2 linked regions of the Gloeobacter violaceus PCC 7421 genome follow. The protein of the gene in region 2 binds, or shares a complex with, the protein of the main gene of each other region. Links are inferred from orthologs where the notes say so. Each region holds a gene or a part of one and is shown on either strand. Other genes may lie near its edges. The genes, in order: GLL_RS02030 and cdaA.

The links.
Region 1: the proteins of cdaA (region 2) and GLL_RS02030 are in contact, whole or in part, in a crystal structure (PDB 7OJS), measured with the Bacillus subtilis proteins. The link is inferred for Gloeobacter violaceus PCC 7421 from one-to-one orthologs.

The regions. Positions count from the first base shown.
Region 1 is NC_005125.1:405,669-417,640, reverse strand. The notes cover bases 5,413-8,315. They hold GLL_RS02030 (phosphoglucomutase/phosphomannomutase family protein), read right to left. Parts: upstream 7,621-8,315; coding sequence 6,205-7,620; downstream 5,413-6,204. Other genes in these bases: GLL_RS02025 (thioredoxin-like domain-containing protein), read left to right, coding at 7,738-8,315; GLL_RS02035 (DUF6800 family protein), read right to left, coding at 5,971-6,177; GLL_RS02040 (hypothetical protein), read right to left, coding at 5,662-5,847; GLL_RS02045 (photosystem II S4 domain protein), read left to right, coding at 5,413-5,657. Also shown: GLL_RS22820 (tetratricopeptide repeat protein), read left to right, coding at 1-741; GLL_RS02060 (hypothetical protein), read right to left, coding at 772-1,698; beta-carotene ketolase CrtO, read left to right, coding at 1,879-3,582; GLL_RS02050 (hypothetical protein), read right to left, coding at 3,777-4,457; more of GLL_RS02045, read left to right, coding at 4,869-5,412; more of GLL_RS02025, read left to right, coding at 8,316-9,270; GLL_RS02020 (DUF2283 domain-containing protein), read right to left, coding at 9,323-10,459; cobO (cob(I)yrinic acid a,c-diamide adenosyltransferase), read right to left, coding at 10,787-11,392; GLL_RS02010 (precorrin-8X methylmutase), read left to right, coding at 11,458-11,972. UniProt on the Bacillus subtilis protein: Catalyzes the conversion of glucosamine-6-phosphate to glucosamine-1-phosphate. Glucosamine-1-phosphate is used for cell wall biosynthesis.
Region 2 is NC_005125.1:101,014-113,082, forward strand. What follows is about bases 4,173-7,172. They hold cdaA (diadenylate cyclase CdaA), read right to left. Parts: upstream 6,114-7,172; coding sequence 5,232-6,113; downstream 4,173-5,231. Other genes in these bases: GLL_RS00545 (DUF3146 family protein), read left to right, coding at 4,173-4,435; GLL_RS00550 (isoprenyl transferase), read right to left, coding at 4,478-5,227; lysA (diaminopimelate decarboxylase), read right to left, coding at 6,110-7,172. In the rest of the region: GLL_RS00510 (hypothetical protein), read right to left, coding at 1-525; GLL_RS00515 (prepilin-type N-terminal cleavage/methylation domain-containing protein), read right to left, coding at 522-971; ispE (4-(cytidine 5'-diphospho)-2-C-methyl-D-erythritol kinase), read right to left, coding at 1,020-1,928; GLL_RS00525 (pyridoxine 5'-phosphate synthase), read right to left, coding at 1,925-2,644; GLL_RS00530 (hypothetical protein), read left to right, coding at 2,775-3,170; GLL_RS00535 (GlsB/YeaQ/YmgE family stress response membrane protein), read left to right, coding at 3,294-3,554; GLL_RS00540 (GNAT family N-acetyltransferase), read right to left, coding at 3,632-4,066; more of GLL_RS00545, read left to right, coding at 4,169-4,172; more of lysA, read right to left, coding at 7,173-7,444; GLL_RS00565 (ADP-ribosylglycohydrolase family protein), read left to right, coding at 7,577-8,503; GLL_RS00570 (hypothetical protein), read left to right, coding at 8,689-9,891; GLL_RS00575 (ADP-ribosylglycohydrolase family protein), read left to right, coding at 10,428-10,652; GLL_RS00580 (DUF6391 domain-containing protein), read right to left, coding at 10,825-11,382; GLL_RS00585 (SDR family oxidoreductase), read right to left, coding at 11,401-12,069. UniProt on the Bacillus subtilis protein: One of 3 paralogous diadenylate cyclases (DAC) in this bacteria, catalyzing the condensation of 2 ATP molecules into cyclic di-AMP (c-di-AMP). Upon expression in E.coli leads to c-di-AMP synthesis.

The sequences.
Region 1 (11,972 bases), 300 kb from region 2 along the record:
CTATTTCCCGGTAAAGATTTACCTTTGCTTTTGCATCTTGAGCTGCAAAATAGGCTTGAAGAAGCTATTACATGGAAAGCTTTGGGTGATTTGGAGAAGCAAAATCATAACCTGAAAGAAGCACATGAGTATTACGAGAAAGCATTGGCGCACTATAAAGAAAACAGCTACCAGATTGAAAATTTCAAGAAACGGCAACTTTCGGAAAACTTTCATAGCGATGAAGTAGATATTATATCTAGGTACAAGCTAGTTACAAACATAAGTGAATTAAAAGGTCGTTCAAGAAGCCTTAGAATACTATCTTTAATGGTTCTGTTGCTAACAATTATTCATGCTTTTTTCCCTACATACACCTTGCTTGCTGCGAGTTCATCGCTGAAGATAGGTTGGCCTGCCTCTACAATGCTATTTTACGAGGTGTATGTTTTGACTCTTGTCATTCTGGCAATATTTTTGCATCGAGGAGGATCAAGACAAGGAAAAAAGCAATACCAAAGCATTAGCGACGGTCTTGAATACTATGCTTCCCGGCTGCATACGAAAGATAGCAACAGTTTGTTGTTGGAATCAGAGTCCAGCAAACAAAAGTACTCCCTGGCAGATGTGCAGTCTATCCTTCGTGAATATTTGGAGTCTAACTCTCTGCTACTTTTGCCCGAAGGCTACGGTGCAGCCGTTTACTTTGTCGCGAATTTACTGATGGTTGTTCTCAATGTCTATTTCGTGTTTCAACGGTAGTGTTCCATGCTTCATAAAATTTTGGAACGCTCAGACTGCACTTCGCTCCTCAAGAGATTGAAAACTCTGGCAGCTAACACCTTCCGGAGCCAGCCACAGCGCCAGATTGCGCACGTAGGCTTTGGTGTCTTCTAGCGCGCGCGGATGGGTCTGCATCGTGTCGCCGGGCAGTTCGCACACGAAGCTTGGACAGGGATAGCGGCCGTCCCAGTTGACATCGCTGAAGTGGTGAAAAGTCGATTCGGCCACCGCCCGGCCGGAGTGCGCCGTGCGCTCGATGGCCACCGCCAGGTTGAACAGGCGACCCGAGACCAGGCTCGCGCCGCGGGCCACCACCCGCGCATCGATACCGTCCACTTCCGGTATGCCCACCGCTCCCTCGTGGGGATGAGCCGGCAGATATTCGATCGGGTCGCCCGGAGCGTCGGGACGGCAGAGCAGTTCGTGCATCGGTTCGACCGGGACAATTTTTTGATAGTCGCCGTTGCGGCCGGAGTGGTAGTTGGGCCAGCTGATGTCGGTGGTGTAGATGTCGTCGATGCACTGTCGCTCAGGGTCGTGCTCGGGGTTGTGGGTGTGGAAATTGTGGGCCGCCCCTACCGCCCCCAGGCTGCAGACCGAACAACCGAGATCCATGTGATCGCGGGTGACCATCAGCCCGCCACCGCGCCGGTGGAAGCCGTTGATCCCCGCGCAGTCGGCGGCGCTCAACCCGTCGCCCACATCGACGGCAAACAGCCACAACTCGTCAAAGTCCGATTCGCCCAGGCCGCTCAGCACCGGGTCGTCGCCGCCTGCGGCAGCCCGGTTGCGCGCTGTCACCTCGCACAGCGGCGCGCCGTTTTCGTCTTTGAGAGAACGCAAACATTCCGTCAAAAGCGAAAAGCGCCGAATGTCCCAGTCGTCGTCGGTCTCGGGAATGGTCGTCTGCAGCAAAATCCGGATCGCTCCTGCCATCGCCATCGCCCCCAACGCTTGGAAAAAAGCTACCACGGCAACACAGCGCGAGCTACTGGCCGATTGTTCAGGTTCAAGCCTCACCTGTGCGGACCGAAATCTCTCCGGCGGTGGGCGACAGGCTCGATAACGTTTCGCAATCTGGTGAAGAAACGCAGAGCGATGCCAGGGAGTTCGGACGTGGATACTTACGATGTCGTCATCATTGGAGCCGGCCACAACGGGCTGGTGTGTGCAGCATATCTACTCAAGGCGGGCTACAGCGTCCTGTTGCTCGAAAAACGCGAGATCCCGGGTGGGGCGGCGACCACCGAGGAGGTGATGCCCGACGAAGCGCCGGGCTTTCGCTTCAACCTCTGCGCCATCGATCACGAATTTATCCACCTGGGTCCGGTGGTCGAGGAACTCGAACTGGAAAAATTCGGCCTCGAATACCTGTACTGCGACCCGGTCGTCTTCTGCCCGCACCCGGACGGGCGTTACTTTCTGGCCCACCGCTCCGTGGATAAAACCTGCGGGGAGATTGCCCGCTACAGCGAGCGCGACGCGCGCAAGTACCGCGAATTTATCGATTTTTGGCAGCGGGCGATGGGCGTATTCATTCCGATCTTCAATGCCCCGCCCAAGTCGCTTTTGGACATCGCGGGCAACTTCGACGGCGCCAAACTCGCGGATCTCTTCTCGGTGATCGGCGGCCCGAACAAGACCCTCGATTTTGCCCAGAGCCTGCTGACCAGTCCCCGGGACATGCTCGAGGAATGGTTCGACCTGGAACTGGTTCGAGCCCCCCTCGCCCGTCTGGCCGCCGAACTGGGCGCCCCGCCCTCCCAAAAAGCCCTCGCCTTCGGGGCGGTGATGATGGCGATGCGCCACAATCCGGGCATGGCCCGCCCCAGAGGCGGCACCGGGGCGCTGGTGGCGGCCCTGGTGCGGTTGGTGGAAAGCCTGGGGGGTGAAATCCTCTGCAACCAGTCGGTGCGGCGCATCCTGGTCGAGGAGAACCGGGCGGTGGGGGTGGAGACCGCCGACGGCCGCGCCTACCGCGCCCGCCACGGCGTCGTCTCCAACATCGACGCCAAGCGCGTCTTTTTGCACCTGATCGATCCGGCCGATGTCGATCGGGCCGACGACAAACTGCGCGAGCGGGTCGAGCGCAAAATCGGCAACAGCAACGAGACGATTCTCAAAATCGACCTCGCCCTTTCGGAGCCCCTGCGCTTCGAGCACCACCAGCACCGCGACGAGTACCTAATTGGTTCGATCCTCATTGCCGATTCGGTCGATCAAGTCGAAATCGCCCACAGCGATCCGGCCGTGGGCAAAATTCCCCTCGAAGATCCTTCGATGTATGTCGTGGTGCCTTCCGTGCTCGATCCGAGCCTTGCCCCCGAGGGCAAGCACACCGCCTGGATCGAATTTTTTGCTCCTTACCAGATTGCCGGGGCGGAGGGCACCGGCCAGATGGGCACCGGCTGGACGGATGAACTGAAAAACAAAGTCGCCGACCAGGTGATCGACAAACTTGCCCAGTACGCCCCCAACGTCCACAAAGCTACCATCGCCCGCAACGTCGAGAGTCCGGCGGAATTGGCCGACCGGCTTGGGGCGCTCAAGGGCAACTACTACCACCTGGATATGACCATCGACTACCTAATGTTTTTCCGGCCGCTACCCGAGATCGCCAACTACAAAACGCCCATCGACGGGCTCTACCTGAGCGGCGCGGGCACCCACCCGGGCGGTTCGGTCTCGGGGATGCCCGGCCGCAACGCGGCGCGCGTCTTCCTGCACGAGCAGCGCCCAATTGCCGAAACGGCCAAAGACGCGGTCAAATCGCTCAGCGAGACGGCAAAGTCGGTGTACCGCAGCCTGACCGGCAGCTGATCGCCCTTGCTCACCGACAAAAGTGCTGAAAGCTTCGCCCGTGCCTGGAAGGACGGCAGATCCCGGCATCCCATGGGATGCCGGGGGATTCCAAGCTGTTGATCAGATGAGAAAGTACGCGGCCTTCCTACCTACCCAGGCCCACCCTTTTTGCGGCGGAACCCACCCCGATCCTCGGCGGCAGGAGTTGCGCTTCAGTACTTCAGTGAAGGCAGCACCTGGTGATACGGCACCAGGCCCGCAACGGCATGACTCACCTGAGTCGCCACGCGCGGATTCTGTTTCATCGACCAGATGAGCAGCGTATTCATCCATGAGAACTTTCTAAACGCTTTGATTTGCAGACCCGCCCGTAGATCTGCCTCGAAGTGAGACTCGTAGAGATACTGCCAGTTTGCTGCTGCCACTTCTGAGGAGCGACTCATGTTAATCGCCTGTGCAACATAAAGCCCACTCAGTACAGCATTCGCAATGCCTTCTCCCGTCAAAAGATCGGTCAGATTTGCAGCGTCTCCGATCTTCAGAATATTACCGTCCGCGACTCGATTCCCTTTTTGAGCAGTCGCAAGCGGATAAACTTTTGGCGCGTCCTGGCGAACGGCTTTACTCAGCAAGTGTCGGGTCTGTTGGTTGCTTTGGATGAATTGCTTGAACAACTGAATCACATTCGTGTTGATCTTTTGCAATTCGTCCAACCAGGCTCCCACCCCAACATTCAATTTGACACATTCTCCCTGGGTCGCAACGGGAAAGATCCAACCGTATCCACTCGCGCCCAAACGACGGTCGAAGTGGATTTGGGCTTCGGCCAAATCCACTTCCGATAGGTCCTGGCGGTTGAACGTCCAATAAGCGCGAATCGCGATTGCAGTCACGTCTCCCGCAGAAACACCGCGCGCATCGATCAGGTAATCGAACGTCTCAGATAAGCGCTGAAACTGCCCAGTGTTTTTGCGAACGGTTTGGATGATTGGAACGCATCCCGCACCGATTGCTTTCTCGTGCAGGAGCTGATCAAAAACGAATCGGGGGATGCAGTACGCTTCCAGTGTTGTGGCTTCACTTTGAGCTTTGCGGCTGGCAGGAGCACTAGACGGTGATTTCGAGTGCTGCCGGTGGACCCCTTGGTGATGTAGAGAGTTCCTGCCTCGCCGGCGATCTTGGGGCGAAACTCCAGGGCCACTTTCTCGATGTTAGGCCATGGCGACTTGCTTGAAAGTGTTGAGAGTGTGTTGAGTGCTTGCAATCAACCGTCTTCCCCCAGCACCTACTCTAAAATCAAGGGCATGCCCAGCACTTTGCCCCGCGAAGAATTGCTCAAGCGCGCCGAGCATCGCGACGCGCTCGCGCGCGTGCTCGATCTGGCCGAGACGGCCCTGCGCGACTGGTCGGTGGTCACCTCCGACTTTTACTCGCCTCCCGAAGTGGGCGAATGTCTCGATGTCTTTTCGCGTCTGGTGGAGGTGCACGCCGCCGCCTGGGGCGGCTATTCCCAGGCCGAGCGCCAACGTATCGCGGTTTCCCGCGATAACATTGCCATCGAAACCGCCGCCATTCCGTTGGCTGCCGTCGATATTCGCGGTAACTTTTTGTTCGACGCCGCAAGCCATCGTGATTTTCTGGGGGCCATCCTGGGCACCGGCATCGTGCGTGGCAAGGTGGGGGACATTCTGGTGCTGGGGGATCGCGGCGCCCAGACGCTGGTGGCCCCTGAACTGGTGCCGTTTTTGCAGACTAGCCTCACCAGCGTGCGCACGGTGCCGGTGCAGGTGGTGCCGATTGGCTTTGAGGAACTACGCATCCGGCCGCCCCAGACCAAGGAAATCACCTCGGTCGAAGCGTCGCTGCGCATCGACGCCATCGGTTCGGCCGGGTTTGGTTTATCCCGCAACAAGATGGTCGAATCGATCGAAGCGGGGGAGGTGACCCTCAACTGGAAGACCGTCACCCAGCCCAGCAAGAACGTCCAGACCGGCGACCGCATCACCCTGCGCGGGCGGGGCCGCCTGGAGGTGGGACCGGTGGATACGACCAAAAAAGGACGCTACCGCGTCCAGATGATCCGCTATCAGTAAAGTCTCACTTGGATTCTTCGATCACCGCCATCACCACGGTGGCGGCAGCGATGTTAAGGATCCCGGCGATTTTGACGCCTTTGTACAGAGGCGGTACCGTGCGGTGCAGGCCGACGGCACGGGTGGCGCCGTCGATGATGCCGCTGGTGAGCAGCCAGAAATTGCGATAGCTCTCGATAGCCTGGTACATCGCTGTAATACTCCTTGAATAGACATTCGCGATCGACGGACAAACCCGGGGTGTCCCACCTGCGACCACTGCCATCATCGCCCCCCGCCGCCATCGGCGGGATGTACCCCAGGGTAGGTGGCTCTACTGCGAGGTGACGGCGGCGGTAGAGGGGTTGGCGAATTCTTCGACGCTCAGCCAGGGCGAGAGGCGGGCGGCGCGACTGTAGATGTCTTTGCGCTCCGCCTCGGTCTTGGCGGCATGGTAGCGGGCGCGCAGTTTGGCGAGTTTGGCTTTGCGGTGGCGGCGGCGATCGATTTCTTTGGTCCGCTCGATTTTTTTGAAGGACATGGGTACTTCGCTTTCAGGCACAGCTACTCAGCATAGCACCCCAGGGCCGGTGGCCCAACGCTCCGCCCACTGCAATGTCTCGGTGACCCGGGCGGGGTCGGGGCCTTCGCAGTAGAGCCGGAGCAGCGGTTCGGTGCCGCTGAAGCGGACGAGCAACCAGTGCCCGTCGGCGAGGCGAAATTTGTGGCCGTCGATAGCGCTGTGTTCGATCACTGCCTGCCCGGCCACCGTTTTGGGGGGGGAGTTTTCCAGCTCTCCCAGCAATCGCTGCTTGAACGCTTCGTCCGCCAGGCGCAGATCCTGCCGGTCGTAGTGGGAGCGAAAACCGAGTTCCTCCTGCAATTGGGCAAACAGAGCGCCCAGATCTTTGCCGGTTTGCGCCACGATCTCGACTAGATACAGCGCACACAGAAGCCCGTCGCGCTCGGGCATGTGGCCCAGATAGCCGATGCCTCCCGATTCTTCGCCACCCACGAGCACCGGCTCGCGCAGCATGACGTCGGCGATGTACTTAAAGCCGATGGCCGTCTCCTCGACCGGCAATCCCCGGGCGCGGGCCACCTTTGCAATCAGATCCGAGCCGCTGATCGTCTTGACGACTTTGCCGGCGAGTCCCCGGCGGCGGGCCAGGTGGTCCACCAGCAGGGGAATGAGCACCTGGCAGCTCAAAAAATGGCCGTGGCGATCGGCGGCGGCGATCCGATCGGCGTCGCCATCCAAGGCCAGACCGACCACCGGCCGATTCCCCCGGTAGTCGCGCACCGCCTGAAATAAAGGCATCAGGTAGCGGCCGATCGGTTCGGGCGGGGTGCCGCCAAAAAGCGGATCGTGGCGCTCGCGCACTTCTACCACGTTCGGTCCGAGCAGGTGGGGCAATCCCCCCGCGCCGACGCCGTGCATGACATCGATAAAGATAGCCAGGTTCGCTTCCTGCAGGGCAGCCACGTCCACCCGCGTGCGCAACTGGGCCAGATAGTCCATCCATGGATCGAACAGCGCCAGGCTGCCCCGGGGCCGATCCGCAGGTACTGGACCTTCGAGCCGCTCTTCGACCGCCCGGGTGAATTCCGGCGAGACCGACCCTGCGAAGGCGCCTTTGATCTTGATGCCGCAGTAGGAAGCGGGGTTGTGGCTCGCGGTGAGCACCAGAGCACCCTTGGCGCCGCGTTTTTTGACCGCCCAGCTGAAGGCGGGGGTGGGGGCGGGGCGGTCGGCCAAGAGCACCGATAGACCCAGGCTGCGCACGGCTTCGGCGGCGGTGCGGGCAAATTCGTCGGCTAGAAAGCGGCGGTCGTAGCCGATGACGATTCCCTCGCCTTCAAAAGTTTCGGCAAGGATTTCAGCGGAAGCCCGCGCCACGCGGGTGACATTCTCGAAGGTGAATTCCCGCGCGATAATCGACCGCCAGCCGTCGGTACCGAAGCGAATGGCCGTGCCTGCCATCGGTTGCTCTCCTGTATGCCCGTTTGCACTGTCGAGTATAGGCCACCCGCCATTCGCAGTCCGCCCGTGCAGCCCGGGACAATCGCCCCACCGGTAAGCCATGCTGAAAGTGTGCCCATGGGAACCGCCGTGTCCAGCAAGACCCCCCGTGTCCGCGCCCCCGAGCTGCCCCCAAAATTTCACTGGCTCAACACCGACAGGCCCCTACGCCTGAAGGAACTGCGCGGCCGGGTCGTGCTGCTCGATTTTTGGACCTACTGCTGTATCAACTGTCTGCACATCTTGCCGGATCTCAAATACCTCGAGGACAAGTATCGCGACAGCCTCACGGTGATCGGCGTGCACACCGCCAAATTTGCCAACGAGCAGGACCTGGACAATATCCGCCGGGCGATCTTGCGCCACGACATCGAGCATCCGGTGATCGTCGATGAGAGCCACACCATCTGGCAGAGCTACACGGTCAGGGCCTGGCCGACGCTGGTGCTCATCGACCCGGACGGTTACTACGTGGGCCACGCCTCCGGCGAGGGCAACCGCGACCTGCTCGATCAACTGATCGGCGAACTGGTTTTGCGCCAGACAAACCAGGGCCGCCCGCTGCCCGGTGGGTTGCGCACACGCCTTGAAAAAGCTTCCGCCCCGCCCACGCCCCTCGCCTTTCCCGGCAAACTCACCGTTTACGGCGATCGCCTGTTTGTCAGCGACAGCGGTCACCACCGCATCGTGACCAGCAGCCTGGACGGCTCCAGCCACGAGAGCATCGGCTCCGGCATCCCCGGCTGGCGCGACGGCAACTTCGAGGAGGCCGAATTTTGGGCTCCCCAGGGGCTGGCTCTTTCTGCGGACGGCCGCACGCTGTTCGTCTGCGACACCGAGAATCATCTGCTGCGCAAAATCGACCTGGTCCGCCGCCAGGTAAGCACCTTCGCAGGCACCGGCGAGCAGAGTCTGGGCTATGGCCAGGTCGAAGGGCCAGGTCTGGAGATTCCCCTCAATTCGCCCTGGGACGCAGTGGTGGCGGATGGAGCGCTCTACGTGGCGATGGCCGGTTCCCACCAGATCTGGAAGTGCGACCCGCATAGCGGCAGAATCAGCACCTTTGCCGGCAACGGCCACGAATCGACCCTGAACGGTACGCGCGACGGTTCCGCTTTCGCCCAACCGAGTGGGATCACTACCAATGATCACAGGTTGTTCGTCGCCGACTCCGAAAGCAGTTCCGTGCGTACCGTGGGCATTGCTGAAGATATCACCGCACTCCTGTGCGGCTCAGGCGACCTGTTCGGCTTTGGGGATCAAGACGGCTTAGGGGAAGCCGTGCTGTTGCAGCACCCGCTTGGGGTGCACTGGGACGGTGGAACTTTGTGGTTGACCGACACCTACAACCACAAAATCAAGCGCATCGACCCCGAAAGTGGGCGGTGCGAGACTCTCACAGGCCACATCGACAGCGGCTATCTCGACGGCGACCTTGCCGAGGCGCGCTTCTGGGAGCCTGCCGGATTGTGGCGCAACGGCGATCGGATCTATATTGCCGACACCAACAACCACGCCATCCGCGTTATCGACCTTGTCTCGCGTCGGGTCTCGACGCTCAAAATCCGCAATCTGTGCGCTCCTGGGTACTGCTTTCCTGATAGCGCTTAAAACTCGATAGCCCTCGCTCTGGGCTCCTATGGATTCCACTAGCCAAACCTGTTTATGTAGCCCGTCTTTCTCTGATCTCTCGCCAGATCCCTCTAATCAGTAGGAAGCCAGCCAAGATAGGTATAAGACAAAGGAACCCATAAATGTACGCTACGATATGGTTTCTGGAATATATAAACCACGCTAAAATTCCGAAACCACTTGCGGTTATCAAGCACAGGTACAAGTAGGTAAAGCCTAAGAGTAACTGGTCTACAGGATTTTCGTTGGGGTAGGGTTCTTCTACCGCCTTAAACAGCTTCTGCTCCTCAAGATACAAACTTTTACCGGTGGCTGGGTCTACAATCTTTTTTAAGACTGGTGTTAGAAAGAGTTCATCTAGTTGTACGTAAGGTTCGTTAAACAATCTCCGTTTGACATAGAAAGTAATTACCAAGACAATGCTGAGCAGTCCCAGAGCGATTGAAATCAAATTAACAACATAAAATATATAGGTCGACAATAGATTAATTGTAATGTCTTGTACGTTTTCGCGAATGCCCTCCTGCATTAATGATTTAATTGTTTCCCAAGAAATTATTACAGCCAGGCCAGCGCTGCCAAACGGGCCAAGGATTGTCAACATCAACGGTGAGACAATAACGACGCCAATTTCCTCGCGCATCAGTTTTACTCTTTCATGAAGCGCCACCCACTGAATTTTCACGGCTTCTGAAGGGCTTGCAGAGGCATTTAATTTGTAAACTCTTTCGAGGGGAACAAGAATACGTCTAATGTGGCTAGTAATTAGCAAAAACAACAAGGGCCGGAAGACAGGATACCCCAGCCAAAACATCCAGTTTATACCATTCACACGCCACCAGATTAGCGTGGGCAAAAATTTCATTTTGCGGAGAATCAGTAAATATGTTTCCAGGAGTTTGAGCTGCTGTGCAAAAACAATTTGAACCGGGAGACTTCCGCCACGTTTGCTTGCATGGAGAACCGTAAAGCCAACGACTTGATCGCCTTCGTATCGAATGATCACGTCATCGTCAGTGAGCTCGCTATCGGTAGCGACACTTGGCTTTTTGAAATTGAAATACAACGTGTCGGCTTCAGAGTCGTAGAATGACCAGAAATCCTGCTTTCCCGCCAACTTTTCCAGCGGAAGCACGTTCAAGTAATCGTCTATATTAGTGGTGGCCATAACTGCTTTCTTCGATCTAGTGGCTGGGTTCTGCTGGTTGTGTAAGCGGTGATGATAAATCCATCGTCTTTCAACTCCCGGTACACGACAACGAGTTGTTTTTCGGACTGAATCGGTTTGACCGCTAACAGCTCCCCACCCGTGCCTGCTACGACCCGCTGAGGATCGCCAATCGCTTGCAAGATTTGAGACTTGCTATCCTTGAGTTCCGCGTGTTGCTCAATGATATGCTCCCATCGCTCCTCCGTCAGCCGAATAGGGACACCGTTTTTGGAGATGACACTGACAGGCACGGCGGGTCTGACCATCGCAAGGTCGTGTACTGGCTCAATACTCTATTCCCAGCTGCGCTTTGATCCCCTGGCTGCGGAAGGGGTGTTTGACCAGTTTCATCTCCGTCACCAAATCGGCGGCTTCGATGATGCTCTCCGGGGCGCCGCGGCCGGTGAGCACGACATGGACCATCTCGGGCTTGCGCGCCAGGCCCGCCAGGACTTGATTGGGATCGAGATATCCCAGTTTCATCGCCACGTTGATTTCATCGAGCAGCACGATGTGGTGTCGGCCCGCCAGGATAAGTTCCAGTCCCGCCTCCCAGGCTTCACCCGCTTTGGCGATATCGCGCCCGCGATCCTGGGTCTCCCAGGTAAACCCTTCGCCCATCGCCCGAAAGACTACCAGCTCCGGGAAGCGGCCGAGCAGTTTGGCTTCTCCCGGTTCCCAGGCACCCTTGATGAACTGGATCACCGCCACCGGCAGGCCGTGGCCCAGTGAACGGAAGATCATGCCGAAGGCCGCCGAACTTTTGCCCTTGCCGTCACCGGTGTAGACGATGAGCAGTCCCTTTTTGCGGTCGCGCTCGGCCAGGCGCTGCTCCTGCACCTGCTTGCGGCGCTCCATTTTGAGTTTGTGGGCGGTGTCGGCATCGGTCATGGTCGGGCCTCGCGCTACCAGGCCATCGTGCCACCAATCGGGCGGTCGTGGGATCATTAGAAGGCATGGACCTTCACCCAATCACCGCCGAAAGTTTCGCCATCATCGATGCTGAAATCGGCGAGCACGCCTTCCCACCCGCCGAATATCAGATCGTGCGGCGGGTGATCCACGCGACGGCCGACTTCGAGTACCAACACCTGTTGCGCTTTGAGCACGGAGCGATCCCCGCCGCCCTTGCCGCCATTCGGGCACAAACCCCGGTGATCGTCGATGTGCAGATGGTCAAAGTCGGCGTGGCCGGCAGCCTTGGAGATCATCCTCTTATTTGCGCGCTGGAAGCGGGGATTATCCCGCAGGCGGGTCAGACGCGCACGGAGGCAGGCTTGCTCGGTCTTAGCGCCCGCTATCCCGAAGCCATTTACGTCATCGGTAACGCTCCTACGGCCCTGCTGGCGCTGGTGGAGGCGATCCGTGCAGGCCGAGCACATCCGGCGCTGGTGGTGGGCGTGCCGGTGGGTTTTGTGCAGGTGATCCCCGCCAAAAAAGCCCTCGCCAGTCTGGCTATTCCCCAGATCCG
Region 2 (12,069 bases):
GAGGCTGTAGTAACTCAGGCGCACCGTGCGCAGGGTCACTTTGCTCGCGTTCTCGTTGTTGCCGAAAAAGTAGGCAAAGACCGACAGCGACATCGACGTTTGGCTGTCGTCGATATTCGCCGTTACCGAAGCAAGGGTATAGGTCCGTTCGTCTTTCTGGTTGCCGCCGCCATTGACCTGACAGTCGGTGTTGTCGGTACTGCCCGCCATGTTATTGGGCACCCCGGTCAGACCGCTGTAGGTGTAGTTGAGCAGCATCTCCAGCTTGACGCAACTGTTGGCGATGCCCATCTGCGCTTCGGCAGTTGCGGTCACAAAGTCCGGAGGCATCGGCAAACCGGTCAGATCCACCGGCCCAAGTTTCAGAACACCGTTGTCGCCAATAGGCCCGAGGTTGTTCAACTCCTGGATGCCGATCAGGTAGCCGGTGCGCTGGGTAGGAGCCGCCCCCAGGCGATTGACCAGCACGAACATGGCGCTGAGCAGTACGCCGATCGTCAACAGCAATTGCACAAATTTTTTCATGGCACGATGCTCAAGGTGCATTCGGTGAGACGGTCCGTCGGCTCGCAACCGGTGCCGGTGAGCCGCACCCGCCCGGGGACCTGGCCAAAGGGAATACTCGAAGGCACATACGTCTGCAGGCGTTGGTAAGCGATGCCGTCCGGCAGTGTGCGGCGGGCGCCGTCCGGGAGGGTGGTCGATCCCGGCGGCGTGTAGAGGACCAACCAGCGATCGCTATCTTCCGCCACGGCCAGATCGGGCAGACTGCCGTGGGCGCGCGCGTACTGGCGCATCGCCTGGGCAATGAGGGGCACCGAGGCGCCCAGGAGCCGCCGCTGCGCTTCACCCCGCCAGTACAGTCCCACCGTCACCGCCGCCAGACCCAAGGCCGCCCCGACAGCGAGGGCAAGCACCATCTCGACCAACGAAAAACCACGCAGCGGGCGGGTGAAGAGCATACAGTCCATCTCCGGCTGGCAGCAACGCGCCCCAGTTTAAATCTATTTGTGGGAAATTTACAAGTCGGAGGACTCCGATTCTTCCATCAGGATGCCCGCCTGCTGGGTTTTGCAGACGAACAGTTCCAGTCCGGGTTCACCCGCAAGGACGGCACAAACAGCCTCGGCGTGGGCGCGGTCCCTTGCAAGGCCAAACACCGCCGGGCCGGAGCCAGACATCATTGCCCCCAGTGCCCCGGCGCTCACCAAGTGTTCGCGCAGCGCGCTCACCTGCGGGTAGGCGGGCAGCACGGCGCGCTCCAGGTCGTTGTGCAACAGTGGTGCGATGCGGGCAACCTCCTGGCTGGCCACCGCCGAGAGCAGAGCACTGGTGCGGGCGCGCGGCGCGGTACCCTCGCTCAGATACTCGCGCCGGTAGGTCTGGTAGGCCCAGGCGGTGGATACCTGCAAATCGGCGAGTTTGGCCAGCACTAAGTAGACCCCCTTCAGGGCCGGCAGAGGCGAGAGCACTTCACCCCGGCCCATAGCAAGGGCGGTGCCGCCTGTCACACAAAAGGGAATATCCGAGCCGATTTGAGCACCCAGAGACTGCAGCTGTCTCTGGGTCAAGCCGAGATCCCAAAGCACGTTGAGCCCCGCCAGCACTGCGGCGGCGTCGGTGGAGCCGCCCGCCAGACCGCTCGCTACCGGGATGCGCTTCTCGATGACAATCTCGACTCCTTCGTCGATGCCGGTGTGCTTCTGAAGCACTTCGACCGCTCTTACCGCCAGATTGGTACGGTCGTTGGGCACCAATGGATGGGAGCAACTCACCCTGGTCGTGGGCGCGGCGCGCAGGGTGACGGTGTCGGCCAGATCAACGCTCTGCAGCACCATCACCAATTCGTGGAAGTTGTCGGGGCGTACCCCGAGTATCTCGAGGTAGAGATTGATCTTGGCGGCGGCCCGCAGGCGAACAGTCTTCATCCAGCTATCATCGCCTGCTTCATTTCGCGCACCGCCCGCTCGAGACCCACCAGCACCGCCCGGGCAATAATCGAGTGTCCGATATTGAGTTCTTCCATACCCGACAAGCGCGCCACCGGTGCGACATTCCAGTACGTCAGGCCATGACCGGCATTGACCCGCAGACCCAGAGCCTGGGCTTCATCGCAGGCGGCGGCAAGCTGCGCCAGTTCGCTGCGCTGGGCCTGCTCGCCCCTGGCCTCGGCGTAGCGTCCGGTGTGCAGTTCGACAAACTTGGCTCCGGTGCGGGCCGAAGCTTGCAGTTGAGCGGCATCCGGATCGACGAACAAACTCACCGGAATGCCTGCGCATTGCAACTGCTCGACCGCCAGACCCACCGATGCAATCTGACCGCCCACATCGAGGCCGCCCTCGGTGGTCACCTCCTCGCGCCGTTCGGGTACCAGCGTCACGTAGTCCGGCCGCACGTCCAGAGCAAAGTCCACCATCGCCCGGGTGGCGGCCATCTCCAGGTTGAGGTGTGTGCGTACCGTGCGCCGCAGAATCTCGACATCGCGATCTTGAATATGGCGGCGATCTTCGCGCAGATGGACGGTAATTCCGTCAGCACCCGCCAGTTCCACCAGTACCGCCGCCGCCGCCGGATCAGGCTCGACGGTGCGGCGCGCCTGACGGATCGTAGCGACGTGATCGATGTTGACCCCGAGGGTAGGCACGCTGTTCTCCTGGACAACTGCTCCAGTTTATCGCTCGACCTGGGCAAACCCGCACCAGGCATTTGTGCCTAAGTAGTTATTCTCATCGGCGCGGTGTACCCTGGGTAGCAGGGCGAGATCTTTACAAAATGTGATCGACTTTTTTCTTTACAAATTCGGACTGTCACCGGCGGTGGCTGCAGGCATCAGCCTCTGGTCGCTGGCGCTTTACTTGTGTTTTTCCCGCTTCAACGGCCGTCTGGTGGACGTGCTGTGCGGATGGCTCAACGACGCCGATCGAGCCATCTACACCGCCCAGACGCTCGAGCGCCGTCCGAAAGGTTGGGAGGAGCGCAACCAGCTTTTCGCCTCGATCTTGAGCATATTGCCTTCGCTGATCCTGGCGGTGGTCGTGTTCATCGTTCTGCGCCATACTCTGGGAGGGAGTTGGGCGCTGGCCGGCGGTTTGATGGTGTCCATCGGTGCCGGAGTCTACCAGTTGGGTATCAAAGACGCCGAAAATTCCCGTCCGGGCGGCCGTCCTTGAGACATAGCTGTATCGCGTTGTCCCCTGTCAAAAGGGGCACCCACGAGTTCAATCCTCTGGCGGACGCTCCCGCAGTCCGGGGTTTCTAGAATAAGAGCATCACTCCAGTGGAGTTCAAAGGACATGGGGATCTTGAGCTTTATTTTGTTTTTGGTCGTAGCCGGCATCTGTGCTGTCATTGCCGAGGCGATCGTACCTGGACGCATCCCGGGGGGCTTTCTGGTCGCCGCTGTTTTCGGCGTCATTGGTGCCTGGGTGGGTGCGGCTCTGTTTGGCAACTTCGGTCCTGCCCTGGCGAATGTGTCTTTGATCCCGACCATCCTCGGCTCGGCGATCTTGGTATTCATTGTCGCGCTCGTTTCCGGTTATGCCGTTCGCCGCTAAGCGCATCGCAAATTCATACGATCGAGGCGGGCCACAGTAAAACCGTGGCCCGCCTGATTTTGTAGCTGCGGTTGCTGTCAGCCCACTTCGTCTGAGCGCATCAGCAGCATCGTCGTCGAAGCGTTGCGTTGGAAGCCCAGTTTTTCGTAAAAGCCTTGCTGAAAGGTCGTCATCAGATAGACGCGCTCGACATCGCGTATTGCCGGTTCATCCAAAAGCGCCTCAATCAGGCGGCGTCCGAGACCCAGTTTTTGGTAGTCCGGATGTACCACCACATCCCAGATTGTGGCTCGAAAGGCACCATCGCTGGTAGCGCGGGCAAAACCGACCAATCGGCTTTCGGCATAAGCGGCGACCACCGGCTTGCTGCAGGCAAGCATACACTCGATCCTACCGATTTGCCGGTTGCGCGCCCAGAAGGCACCAGTATCAAAAAGCTGCTGCAGTTGCATAGGTTCGACACTTGCAGCGTCGAATGACAGAGTAATAGCGGGTGCGGCGGTTTGGCTCACGGACGGGCAACTCGATAGACACTTTAACCACCGTAACATTTTCAAGCGCGCCATTTCGCCATCAGCTTCTAAGATAAAAAAATCGCAGTAGAGGGCAGGCGCGTGGCAAGCGGCCGATTACCCCAAACCGAGATCAACCTGCGCGTCAGTGCCCGCTCCCTGTCTGGAGGCTGGCTGGAAGGTGACGCCGAGGGTGGCCAGTACGTCTGGACATTTCGCTGGCATTTCCTGAGTGGAGGCCAGCTTGAAATTCATCCATCCCTGGGCCGGGCCTTGATCAAAGAACCCCTGCAGCGGTTTCTCGAAAAGAATGATTTTCGACTGGAGACTGGGGAGACCTACGCCTTCACGGTCAAGGCAAGGATTTGACCCCCCCGGCCCCCCCTTCCCAAGGGGGGGCCGGGGGAGATCTCACACCTTACCAAAGCGACGCTGGCGACCTTGGTAGGATTGCAGCGCAGCGTGGAAGGCCGCTCGGTCAAAGTCGGGCCATAACACGTCGGCTACATAAATTTCGGTATAGGCCATCTGCCAGAGCAAATAGTTGCTCAGGCGCTGCTCGCCGCTGGTGCGGATCAGTAAGTCGGGATCGCTAAGCTCGCGGGTGTAGAGGTGCTGGGCAAAAAGCTTCTCGTCGATCTGCTCGGGCAGGAGACGGCCTGACCGTACCTGCTCGGCCAGTTCGCGGCAGGCATTGACGATCTCTTGCCGGCCACCGTAGTTGGTGGCGACGGTGAACTCGACCGCCGTGTTCGCCTCTGTGGCCGCCATCGCTCCCTCGATGGCACTCTGCAGAGCTCCGGGCAGATGGGCGAGTGCCCCGACGAAGCGAATGCGCACCCCCTCATCCACCATCTCCGAAAGCTCGTGGTTGAGCACTTTCTCAAAAAGGGCCATCAAAAATTCGACCTCGTATTGCGGCCGCTTCCAGTTCTCCGTCGAGAAGGCATAGACCGTGAGAGCACCGATGCCCCAGTCTTTGCAACAGCGCAACAGCTCTTTGAGGGCACTCACCCCAGCCTGATGGCCCATCACTCGGGGAAGGTTGCGCTTTGACGCCCAGCGGCCGTTGCCGTCCATGATGGCGGCGACATGGCGCGGCAGGCGATTGGGATCAAGATCGGAGGGCAGGCTGCGCAGGAGCGTATGCGGGGTGGTCATCGATTTAGTCGCTGTTGCCCGATTGGCTGGAGGAGGCGGGGAAGAGCTTGCGCGTCCAGTCGCTCAGCGCCGGAATGGTAAACACCGAGGGAGGCTGGTCGCGCCGGTAGCGGCGGTTGAGCGCTTCGGCCAGCTGCTCGACGGTGAGCGGCCTCTGCAATTTGCCGCGCTCGGCGAGGGAGATCGAACCGGTCTCTTCGGAGACGACGATGCACAGGGCGTCGGTTTGCTCGGTGATGCCCATCGCTGCGCGGTGGCGGGTGCCCAACTGCCGCGCCGGGATCTGGGTGGACATCGGCAAAATAACGCTCGCCGATTGAATGCGCCAGTCGCGAACGAGCACCGCGCCGTCGTGCAGCCGCGTCTTTGGATAAAAGATGGTCAACAGCAAGCTCTTGGAAAGAACCGCATCCATCGTATCGCCCGGATCTTGCAAGAGCCGGTCGTCGATGGGACTCTGCTCGATCACTATGAGGGCACCAATGCGCTCCTCAGACAGATCTTGGACGGCGTCAAGCAACTCGTCGAGGGCTTCTTTCTCGAAGTCCGGCACCCGATCGGGCTTGAGCAATGTGAAGATCTCGCCCCGGCCCAACTGCTCAAGAAAACGGCGCAACTCCGGCTGGAAGATGACAGGCACTGCCACCGCCACCCCGATCAAGATCTTATCGAGGATGAAATTGAGGGTGGTCAATCCAAGCAAGTTGCTCAGAAAAAAGGCGCCCGAGAGGATCAAAAAACCCCGGATGAGCCAGACCGTGCGGGTCTGGCGGATCAACTGAAAGGCCAGGTAGAGCAGCAGGCCCACCGCAGCCCAATCGAGAATCGAAATGATGAGCGGTCGCAGAGCCAGTTCGCCTGACAGTTGTTCCAGGGGGCCGTTCATGTCTGCAGTCGTTCCGGTAGACAGTCGCAGCGCAACAGGTCGTCCGGGCTCTCACGCTTGACGATGAGGGTCGCCTCGCCGTCACTGACAAGCACCGCCGCTGGACGAGGGATACGGTTGTAGTTTGAAGCCATACTGCAATTGTACGCACCGGTGCTAAAGACGACCAGGCAATCTCCCCTCTCGAGTGGAGGCAGCTCAACATCGCGCAGCAGCACGTCCCCAGACTCGCAGTGCTTGCCGGCCACGGTCACCTTCTCACGGCGTCCATCGTGCATCTTGTTGGCGACAACGGCCGTGTAGAGCGCTTTATAGGTGATGGGCCGGGGATTGTCAGACATGCCGCCATCTACGGAGAAATATTTACGTATGCTGGGTATGGTCTTGGTGGAACCGACGGTGTAAGCCGTGGCGCAGGCGGGGCCTACCAGCGAGCGGCCCGGTTCGCACAACAATTTTGGCAGGGGTAAATTGTAGGTATTGCAGGTGCGCGTCACTGCCTGGCAGATCGTGCCTACCCACTCGTCGATGGCGGGCGGGTCGTCGTCGTCGGTGTAGCGGATCCCCAGGCCGCCCCCCACGTTCAGTTCATTGAAATCCGACAGGCCAAGGGCCAGTGCCTTGGGGTACCACTCCAAAAGCAGTTGGGCGGCATCGCCGTGGGGAGCAAGCTCGAAGCTTTGCGAGCCGATATGGGCGTGCAGACCGACGGCTCTGAGGCTGGGAATGCGCGCCAGGTAGGCGAGTACTGCGGCGAGTTCGGACGGATCGAAGCCGAATTTGCTGTCGAGGTGGCCGGTGCGGATGTATTCGTGGGTGTGGATGTCGATGCCGGGGGCGACGCGCACCATCACCCGTACCGGACACTCGGCAGAGATAGCACTCAAAATCTCGAGATCGAGCCAGTTGTCGGCCACCACCGTTGCACCGACTTCTGCGGCGAGGAGAATCTCCGCTTCGGATTTGTTGTTGCCGTGCAGGTACACCAGTTCGCCGGGTACCCCCGCCCGCAAGGCCGTGTGGACTTCGCCCGCCGAGACCGCGTCAATGCCTAAGCCGCAGCGATGGACGATGGCGCAGATCGCCAGGTTGCTCCAGGCCTTCGAGGCGTAGAGCACCCGAAAATCCCCGGCGTAGTGGCGCTTGAACGCTTCGACGTACTGGGTACAGGCAGCGCGCAGTGTCGCCTCGTCGAGAATATACAGGGGTGTGCCGAAGCGCTGCGCCAGATCGACCACATCGCAGCCGCCGATCATGAGGTGCCCTCGAGCGTCGGTGCGGGTCTCAAGCGGTGCGATCATCTGGTTCGGCGAAGGGATGTCGGCGGGCATGGAGGACGGCGGCGATAGTTTCTAATAGTTTACCTGTAAGCTTCGTCCGTCCGCGCCTGCCTTTCGTCCAAAGTCTACGGAGATCGCGCAGGCGTTGGGGGATAATCGACGTTGCCCGCAACCGATAATCCCATGCCGACACACCGAGAGCGGTTGGCGGGGGGTCTGGTGGGTCTGCTGGTGGGGGATGCCCTCGGGGTGCCCTACGAGTTCAACCCATCCACCAACCTGCCCCCCATCGGCCTGATCAACTTCGAGCCGCCCCCCGGCTACACCCCCACCCACGCGGTCCCGCCCGGTACCTGGTCTGACGACGGGGCGCAGGCGCTGTGTCTGCTCGCCTCGCTGCTCGACTGCGGACGGCTCGATGCCGAGGATGTTGGCCGTCGGCTGCTGGCCTGGCACGACGAAGGTTATCTGGCCGTCGATGGCTGCGTCTTCGATGTCGGCGTCCAGACGGGCGAGGCGCTCGCGGCCCTCAAGGCCGGCACTCCCGCTCTGCGGGCCGGGGCGGCGGATGAGCGAGCCAACGGCAATGGTTCACTGATGCGGGTGTTGCCCTTGGCGCTATGGCACCGCGGCGGGGACGCACAACTGGCCCGCGATGCGGCCTTGCAGTCGCAAATTACCCATGGCCACGCCCGTGCGCAGTTGTGCTGCGCGCTCTATTGCCTGTGGGCACGGCGCATCCTCGAGGGGGCAGCCCAGCCGTGGGCTGCCGCTACGGCAACGGTAAGGACACTCTATGCCGCCGAACCGATGGCCCTGCGCGAACTGGACGCGGAGATTCGTCCTGAAGCGCCGCCCAGGGGCCGGGGGGGAGCCTACGTCGTCGACTGTCTGCACTCGGTGCGCTGGGCAGTGGAGGCGGGGCAAACCTACGAGCAGGTGGTGAAGCTTGCCGTCTCGCTGGGCAACGACACCGACACCACCGCCTGTCTGGCAGGTGGGATCGCCGGACTCCAGCAAGGTATCGAGGCGATCCCTGAGCGCTGGATGCGGCACCTGCGCGGCAGTGAACTGTACAAGCCTTTGCTGGAGCGACTTCTAGCACAGTAACAGTTGCTTTGAGCTTTCTCCCAGATTCTGCAATGCGCCCTATTGAATATGACTGCTAGACGGCTAGGCTTCTCTTTACAGAAATGCAACCTGAGCCTTTGCCTGCTAGAGTATGCTTACTGGCAAAAAGCCTCTGCTATGTATAGAATTTGCTTAGCTCGAGTGCATTTTCAGGAGTCGATGAGGTGAACGAAAGGATTGACCAGATTCAGAGTGATGCCACATTGGTGTTCGAGCGCTACGCAAATTACATAAAACATGTCCAGAATGAGTTTTCATCCTTAGATGAACGCTTGCGCGAATTGAGGTTACATTCGAAGCACTCCTGGCGAGAAAAGATTGAGCAGATTCCTCAAATCTTTCTCTATGCTGTTGACTACGTGAGCGCCCAGCTCGAACGAGAACCTCTGCAGCGTCTATTGCTCGTCACTCTTAAGCAAATTGCCAAAGGATTGACAGGGCAACTTCCTAGACACGGCGAGCAAATACGTTATCTCTACAATGACATCAAAACTTTCGTTCAAGAAAATGAGCCTAAGCAGCCTTGGTATTCAAAGTACAAAGGCTACCTTTTTATAGCTGCAATATGTGTAACTTTTTACTGGATTTTGCCAGTAGCTCAACGAAAAGAGGTCATTGATTTGGTTCTTGGTTATCAAGACTCTTGGAAGAGTTTTCTTGAGGGGCTTGGGAGATCGGAACAAATCCACATCACTATGATAGAGTTCGCTTTCGCAGCTTCTCTTTGGTCGCTGATGTTGATTGCGCCATACTTATTATTTCGTGTCAGTGTAGAGCGCAAGAGACGTACTGTTGTTCGTTTTGCTCAAGAGCTTCCGACGAACTGGAATCCAAGTTCTTTGTACATATTTTACCGCCAGAAACCTATGCAACTGCGATTTTCGGAATCAAAGCCCACAGATGTCGAATTGGCTCAGGCTAGGCTTTGGAGAAATTTAGAAGTCAAGCCAGAAGTACGACGTGAGCATATCACAGAATTTCGGGCAAACCTGATACCTCCGATAGTCATGTTGTTTATCATCCTAGTGATTGAAGCATTTGCGCTCAGGCTCGTAGTGATTCGACCGCAAATCTTCGGTTCCATTTGGTTAGCTTTCCTGCTCGGTCTATTGTGTATTGGTTTGCTGCTATGGGAGGTAAAGATAGCGCTAAAGACTCAGAAGGAATGGCAAACTGTGTTCGAGGCTGAGACTTTTTGGCTTGAGGAAGGACTAGACAGCCAAGTCGAGCTGGACGAGAAACAGATTTCTGAAATTGATTCCAATATCGAAGAAGCTTCCATGGAGATTATTGACGGATTACCAGTTGTTCACACGCGAGTGGACACAGATTTGGTCGATGCAATCCGAAGCATGCGAGAAGAGTGAGATTACTTTTCGACACAAACACCCTTATTGCAAGCTCTGTTCCAGGCCATCCCGATAGGGAGAGGTGCCTTCCCCTATTGCAAGAAGTTATCTCTAGCGTTGCCGAGGGCTATATTTCCACTCATTCACTCAGTGAATATTATCGGTATATGACCGGGAAAGCATAGCCGCAGTTAAGTCCTAGAAATACAGAAAAGGCTATCCGCCAACTATTGGTTAACTTCACTGCTGTTAACCTTGACGAAGGTGATTATCTCGCTATCTTTGCTCGAATGAGCATCCAGTCTCTTCATGGCGCAATCGTCTATGACGCGATTATAGCTCAGGCCGCACTAAAGGCAAAAGTTGACTATATTGTTACTCTAAACACGTATGATTTTCAGCGTCTAGGATCTGATATAGCCTCACTTGTTTTTGTTTTTCAATAGGAGTAACGACCGAGATACCAACCGGTGTAGTTCGTTCATTGGAAGTGGCGGCGGCAATCGGCCAAGCCATCTTGTGTACGAGGTTCGACAAATTCGAGGCTGCAGAAAATCGCTATGGTGAACTGGCACTGGGCGGTGGAGGCGGGGGGAGCCTATGAGCAGGTGGTGAAGCTTGCCGTCTCGCTAGGTAACGACACCGACACCACCGCCTGTCTGGCGGGTGGGATCGCCGGGCTCCAGCAAGGTATCGAGGCGATCCCCGAGCGCTGGCAGGCGCGTTTGCGCGGCGGAGCGCTCTACAGGCCTTTGCTGGAACGGCTGCTGGCTGGGTAAGGATCTTTTTTGCTGCCACGGCGATCCGCTCCAGGGTAACGCGCGTACTTTCTAGTGAAGGTGGTCCGGTTCGGGGTCGGCTCGTTTGCGACCGTTTTCGCTTTGCCGATTTTTAGATGTCGATTGCGGCGCCGCGCCCCCTGGAAGGCGCGGCGTTTTTCTGTTTGCGGTCTTAGCCGATGTAGCGGGTCTCGACGAAGTGGCTGTGGCGGCCGGCCAGATCGGAGAGCGTGCGCGCCCCGGCAATTTCGAGGTTGCGGGGAATCGAGGTGGTGAGGTGGCGCTGGGCGAGGGCTCCAAGGCCGGTGGCCAGTTGGGAGGCTGCCACCACTGCGGTGCCGAGGGCCACCAGTTGCGGCAGGGGACGGCGCGGCAAGAACAAACTCGCTCCTAAACCGACCCCGGCGGTAATCAGCATTCCCACCGAGAGGTTGGTGCCGCAGCGCGGGTGGATAGCCAGGTTCTCTTCACCCCGGTTGATGCGCTCCAGGGCGCGGTGGGCGGCGCGCAGCAGCGCTCCGGTGTCGACCGGGCCATAGATAAAAAAGCCCCGATCGGTCGAAAAACCGCTCAATTTGAGATCGGGATCCTGTTCGGAGAGCACCCAGATGGTGGCGTGCTCGAGGGCATGCACCTGACGGATGCGCTCGAAGAGATCCTGCAGCGCGCTGAGGGGCGAATCGTCCCGCTCGATGGTCACCGGCCGGGGTAGATCGTTGGCGTGGGTCATGCGCTGAACCTCCGGGCACTAGAGAAACTGGTGACTGTCGGGCTGGATGACGATTTCGTTGGGAACACCGGGGGAGGGGAGGGCGAGGGCAAAGGCGACAGCCTCGGCAGCGGTCTCGGCACTCAACATTTTGTCGCGCTGAACGCGCATGCCGGCGTTGTCCCAGAAGGGTGTGTTCACCCCACCCAGGTAGAGCAGCGTGAATTTGACGCCCGCGCGCTTGAGATCGAGGGCCATCGACTTGGTGAGGCCGACGACGGCGTACTTGGAGGCGCAGTAGGCGGCGGCCGTCGCCATCGGGTGCTGGCCGAGGATGCCCGGAATGTTGAAAATGTGGCCCCCCCCCGACTGTTGGCTCATCAGGGGCACCGCCGCCTGGCAACTCAAGAAGGTGCCTTTGAGGTTGACGGCCATCTGCCGGTCGAGATCTGCTTCGCTCAGGTTCTGAATGGGCTTGAGGATGCCAAGGCCGGCGGCGTTGAGCACAACGTCGAGCTGACCGAAGGTAGCGGCCACCTTGGTGTAGAGATTATCCACCTGCTCTTTGACGGTGACGTCGGTGGCCATGGCCAGGGTCTGGGGACTGCCGGCCGCTTCGCACTCGGCTGCCAGAGCGTCGAGCGAAGCCTGAGTACGCCCCGCCAGTGCCAGCGAAGCCCCCTGAGCAGCCATCCGGCGCGCTACCGC